Regions from separate parts of the Paenibacillus sp. FSL R7-0026 genome, predicted to be linked through region 2. Evidence: a T-box and tRNA genes for the amino acid it is inferred to sense, from the RefSeq annotation. Region 2 holds a T-box; the other holds one or more tRNA genes.
What was found. The T-box of region 2 lies ahead of MKY44_RS22450 (valine--tRNA ligase). A T-box ahead of a tRNA ligase gene usually reads a tRNA of that ligase, here a tRNA-Val.
Positions count from the first base shown of each region.

Region 1: it encodes a tRNA-Val, which carries the amino acid that the T-box ahead of MKY44_RS22450 (valine--tRNA ligase) is inferred to sense. The anticodon was not compared.

Region 1 is NZ_JBBORG010000001.1:4,314,651-4,317,848, forward strand. It holds gene MKY44_RS19035 (recombinase family protein) at 1-1,540, opposite strand, end outside; tRNA gene MKY44_RS19040 (tRNA-Val) at 1,738-1,809, opposite strand; gene MKY44_RS19045 (hypothetical protein) at 2,014-2,271, shown strand; gene MKY44_RS19050 (GNAT family N-acetyltransferase) at 2,510-2,953, shown strand; gene MKY44_RS19055 (DUF3892 domain-containing protein) at 3,066-3,198, shown strand, end outside.
Region 2 is NZ_JBBORG010000001.1:5,125,024-5,128,221, reverse strand. It holds gene MKY44_RS22455 (LysM peptidoglycan-binding domain-containing protein) at 1-1,310, shown strand, start outside; T-box leader at 1,466-1,747, shown strand; gene MKY44_RS22450 (valine--tRNA ligase) at 1,809-3,198, shown strand, end outside.

The DNA of each region.
Region 1 (3,198 bases), 810 kb from region 2:
CCTCTAGCAATGTGCTTAACATCATTTTCTTCTTTTCTGTAGATGCATTTGTAAATATCTCCCCCCAAACTGGGAGATCATCTTTTAGAGCCTCCATCTCTGATATCTCCATTTTTTTGGAGGATAACAATTGCTCTATTCCCTTAATGTCTTCAGTAGTTTTCTGAATTTCGTTTTCTTTTTTCTCGATAAGACCATTGAGCATTTCTGGTTTGAATGCGCTCTTACCCATTATAGATTTTGGAACCTCAGCGTTTAATGTCACAAGCTCCTCGTAGTTCTCTTCCAGTAAATTTTGCATTGTTTTTATTTTTTCCTCTTCTTCATTAGAAACCTTCTTTTTTAATGATTCAATTTCTGATTGGAAATCTATTGTTCTGAGTTGACTTAAGTATACATCCACTCTTTCTAAGACTTGTCTCTCTACCATCTTTGAAGAAAATGTTGCCTGTCCGTTACAATCCGTCTTTCCTTGCAATTTCCCACTACAACGGTAACTTTTATTCTGATTGTATCTGACTATTTCTCCATTAGCTGCTTTGTATTTATTTACAAATGTAGTCGTGGTCAATCTAGAATTACAACAACCGCATCTGGCTATTCCAGTTAAAAGTAAACTTCCTTTAGTGCTTATGGGAATGGAATTTTCATTTCTTTTTGGATTCTTAGGGTTCTTTTTATCCCTTATATCCTGTACACTATTCCAATCCTCTTCTGAAACTATCATTAATTCAGGGATTGGTTTTGAAAATATATCGTCTCCTTTTTCTTTTCTGTATCTCATTACTCCTTTGTAAATTGGATTCTTAAGTATAACGTTTACAGTAGGAGCACCCCATTGTTTTGCTTTTCTTGTCGGAACATTTTTTTCGTTTAGAAGTTTAGCTATTCTTAATTGTCCGTAACCTTCTTCAAGCACTAGTCGGAATATTTCTTGTACGATCTTTGACTCTTCTTCGTGCTTGCACAGTTTTTGCAGTGCTTTTCCTTTTTTATTTACATTACCGGAATCAACACTTTTATACCCGTAGGGAATACCTCCTCCCCTAAAAATACCATCTTCGACCATCTGTATATGTTTTTCGTTGACTCGTTCAGAGGTCTTCCTACTTTCATCACTTGACTGCCAAAATCTCAAGTAGTTGACCATCCGATCGGTGTATGCTTCAATTTTTTGCTGACCTTCTATTACAGACCACATTTCTACCCCTTTGTTTACAAACCACTCAAGTACAAAGGGAGTCTCATCATCTTTTCTTCCAAGCCTATCAAACATAAATACCAACAAGACATCGAATAAACCATTCTCTGCATCCTCTTTAGCCTTTTGGATAACATCACGCTTCGAGGCAGGTACTTTAAAACCTGATACCCCTTTTTCGGTATATTCCTTAACTAGCTTCCATCCCTCTTGTTTCTCTACCATCTTCCTGCATGCTCGTTGTTGCATTGGAATATCGTTCCCGTCCATCTGACCTTTTGTGGACACTCGATATAGTGCCGCAACACGCTTTATTTGTCCCATTCCATCAATCACCATATCTTTTTTCTGTATTATTTTTATCGATAGTCGTAACTACTTTAACTGCTTAGTTTTATCCAAATTGTACCATTAAGTATATTTATTATCAACAAAAACCACCTACACATATTATTGGAGGTAGCCATATTATTATATAAAAAAACAACTCCTCTTGAGATATAATTCTCAAAAGAAGTTGCCTTTAATTTTAAATATAGGACGAGTGGGGATCGAACCCACGACCCTTACCCTGTCAAGATAATGCTCTCCCGCTGAGCTATCGCCCTGTAATAATTAAGATGTATCCATTACGGTCATACTACTATCTTTAGCTGAGCTAACAGATCATGATATATAATTGTTTCCCAATCAAGTAACAGTATCATATCAAGTAACCGTGTTCATTGTCAATGATTTATTTGGTTATAATTCACCCGAAATGGTGCACAATAAAGGAAAGATTACCATTTCTATAGCGAGGTGATTTCCCTATGAGAAACTTAACAAAACGGTCAAAATCCAATAAATATACATTTACCAAATGCTTCTTTCTCTTTGCTGGGCTTATGATTCTCATTACTACCGTTACAGGTTGCGGCTTGGAGAGGGATGAACATACGGTACAATTCCAACAATTACAACAGCCTAATGAAAATGGTGAGTCTCTGCCCGTCTGGCTGGACGTATACTCCAAATCTGTAATTCAAGATGTGTATTCTCCGCGAGGAAGCAGTGAAGTCTTGCCGTGAAGGTTAACAGGTGAATCACTCGTCTTCATCCCACTTGCGTGAGTATGCTTTCTTGGTCACGTAATACAACAGAGTAATCATTCCCGCCGACATTAGCAATGTAATTACCATGATGCCTGTCATGCCCATCACTACCCCCTCCTCTCCCAATATGTTCCAGACTTCACTATACAGGAAAAACATTTTTTTGTATAATTCAGTCTGATATGTCGCGCAAGAGCAGAAAGAAGGAATGGAATTGGCAGCTGAGATTAGTTATGTATCGACAGAAGAACAACTGGAGCAAGCCCTGGGAATTCGCCATCACGTTTTTGTGATCGAGCAACAGGTGCCTGCCGAGATTGAGATTGATCAATATGATGTCATCAGTCCGGATGTGCATCATGTATTGTTAAGCACGGATGGCCAAGCTGTAGCTACAGGACGTCTGATCTATTACAGCAAGGATACGGCCAAAATGCAGCGGATCGCGGTGCTTGAATCTCATCGTTCATTTGGTTATGGACGTGTGCTTCTACTCGCGATGGAGGAGCTGGCACGTGAACTCGGCTTAACCTATTCTGTACTGGATGCGCAGTGTCAGGCACAGAAATTCTATGAAAAACTGGGTTATGAAGTGATTTCGGAAGAACCTTTTTATGATGCAGATATTCTGCATGTTCGTATGAAAAAGGGCTTGTAAAACCTCGGCGTTGGCAGGTCTTATCAGCATATGGTGCATACTTCCGATGAATTCGGATAGGCTAATCAGGTAAGCAGATTCCTATCTCGTCATATAAGGAGAGTGTGACATCATGGATCAAACAACACGCGAGAGTTTCACAGCCGTACAGAAAAATGGTGACGGTGACCTGACAGCCTTTCAGACCTCAGCAGGACGTGTACTGGATTACCAACAGGCACTTGCAGAAGTAAAAGCAGGAGCTA
Region 2 (3,198 bases):
AGATCGAAAATTTTGACGTGGATCTGTTATCCAATCGCAGTCTGAACATTACAGGCGTGTTGTCGTTGCGAGGCATCGAGGGCTTTCCTGTTGAAGAGCCACAAGTGTGGTCAGCAGATGAGTTTACAGTTGTTCATTCACCTGATGCTCAGCAATCCAACCGTTCTGATGAAGCAGCACAGACAGGCAGCGACCCCAACACATTTGCACAAGAGTACCTGCTCCAGCGGAGTGAGGAAGAGAGACTTGCGAATGCAGCAGAACTTGCATACGGTGCTCCGGAATTCGCTGACCTGTCCACAAGGGAAGAGACATTAAGGAATAGCGAAGAATGGCAGCAAGAATATGCGGGTTCGTCATCGGCCGAGCCACTTCAACCTGAGGAGCAAAGTGCGGAGTACGCTAACGAAAACAGACAACCTGATGCAAACGAAGATCCCGCATCTCTGACAGCGAATGGGGATGAATTGGCATCTCATGAGCAATACAGCGAACCTTCTCCGATCTCGTCATTTATGGCTGAGACCGCAGATCGATTAGCTTCTTACCCTGAGTCGGAACCATTGCTGCCTCTGGAAGATGAGTCTTCGGGTTGGTCCGAGCCTTCCGTGGATGCATTGCCTGCGAACTCGAGAAGTGCAGATCAAGCAGTCTCAGAGCCTACTGCTCAATCATCTAATGAGTTGGCAGCACCGGATGTACCGGACGCACCAGAGGTATGGCACTTCGAATCAGCGAGATCTGTACCTCAGCAGGAGAATCAGGCAGTTGCCGATGTCCCGGGCGAATCACAGGCGGAGAACTGGCAAGGTGTATTTGCTTCGTCCGAACCAGGCAACGCTGAGGAAGACCGGCCGTCTTTTGAAACGACTGGGGTAGACGAGTTCGTACAGAACGAAGCATTTGTTCCTGAACCTGTGGCTGAGACGGAAGACAAGCCGGAGCTGAAGGTTGCTTTTGGCAGCAAAAAAGAATCCGCACCACGGCAAGAAGAGGGCGTAGGTATCTCTTCCTTGTTATCCTCCGGCAGAGCGGCACGCGATGCTGAAGTGGAGCGAGGCGATGAAGTTCCTGCGGGTGTGGTACAGGAAGAAACGTATCCAGCTGATGATGTGGAATGGAAGAACCTGTTCCTGGGAACGATCGTGGACCAGACCCCATTCCGCAAGGTGAAACTTTGCATCGTTCAGCGAGAAGATACACTGGATGCCATTGCAGATCGATATCAATTGAGCACGAGGGAACTTCAGTTGTATAACCGATTATCTGAGCAGGTTGTGGAAGAAGGTCAGATATTGTACATCCCTTAATCCGTAGTTAAAGCCTTCGTTACGACCCGTGATCCCCTTGAGGATTGCGGGTTTTTGCATGATTCGTCCCAAACCTGCATTCCAGCGCTCTTTATCCGCTGTTGTCAGGTTGACTATCGCGCACGAGCAAGGTATGATGTGTGTAGGTTTTTTGAAGAACAACGTGGAACGGGAGTAGTAGACAGTATGACCTTTCAGAGAGTGGAATTGCAACGCTGTGAGATTCCGCAGGAACCAACTGATCGAAGTCGCCCGGGAGTTGCCTGTTTGAATACAAGGGATGAATGAGATCAATCGTCATTTATTTCTGAGGTAGGATGGGCCGGTAGCAGCCGTTATCTGCTTGAAGTGTCACGTCATGTACAGAGGGTGAAGTCTATCTTGCTGTAGGCGTGAAACAAAGGTGGTACCGCGAAAGCTAACCTTTCGTCCTTTGATGGATGAAAGGTTTTTTTTGTTTTTTTTGGCGAAGATGATGAAGTAACGGAGGAATGACACATGTCTGAGGAAAAAAAATCAGCTGCAACAGAAATGCCGACCACTTACGATCCTAAGGCGGCAGAGGATAAATGGTACTCCACCTGGATGGAACGTGAATATTTCAAAGCCGGTCAACGTAAAGATGCCGAGCCGTATACGATTGTAATTCCACCCCCAAATGTGACCGGGATGCTGCACATCGGGCATGCGCTCGACTTTACACTGCAAGATATTCTGATCCGTACGAAACGGATGCAGGGCTACGACGCACTATGGCTTCCGGGTTCCGACCATGCAGGTATTGCTACCCAAACCAAAGTGGAGCAGAAGCTGCGTGAAGAAGGTCTGACTCGTTATGATCTGGGACGTGAGAAGTTTCTGGAGAAAGTATGGGACTGGAAAGATCAATATGCCACTACCATTCGTCAGCAATGGGGCAAAATGGGATTGTCGCTTGATTACTCACGTGAACGTTTTACGCTGGATGAAGGTCTGTCCCAAGCGGTTCGCAAAGTATTTGTTCAACTGTATGAAAAAGGCCTTATTTACCGAGGCAAACGCATCATTAACTGGGACCCGGTGAACCGGACAGCTCTGTCCGACATTGAGGTTGAATATAAAGAAGTACAGGGTCACTTGTACCATCTGCGGTACCCGCTCAAAGACGGAAGTGGCTACGTTACAGTGGCAACAACACGTCCTGAAACGATGCTGGGAGATACAGCAGTTGCTGTTCATCCGAAAGATGAGCGCTATGCAGATATGATTGGTAAAGTACTTGTACTGCCTATCATTGGACGAGAAATTCCAATTATTGCTGATGATTATGTGGATAAAGAGTTTGGAAGTGGTGCTGTTAAAATCACGCCTGCGCATGATCCAAATGACTTTGAAGTAGGTCTTCGTCATGATCTGCCCCAAATTACGGTAATGGATGAGAGCGGCACAATGAATGCTGAGGCAGGCAAGTATCAGGGACTGGATCGCAGTGACTGCCGCAAGCAGATTGTTGCTGACTTGAAAGAGCAGGGTGTATTGATCAACATTGAGGATCACACGCATCAGGTTGGACACAGTGAACGTACCGGAGCTGTTGTTGAACCGTATCTGTCTACACAGTGGTTCGTTGAGATGAAGCCACTTGCAGAGAGAGCGATTAAAAAACAACAGAGCGGCGAAGGGGTTAATTTTGTTCCGGATCGTTTTGAGAAAACCTATCTGAACTGGATCGAGAACGTTCGTGACTGGTGTATTTCCCGTCAACTGTGGTGGGGACATCGTATTCCTGCCTGGTATGATGAGGAAACGGGTGAAATCATCGTATCTGCTGAAGATCCAACAACGCTGCCAGAGAATGCTGGTCGCAAGCTGAGACAGGATGAAGACGTACTCGATACTTGGTTTAGCT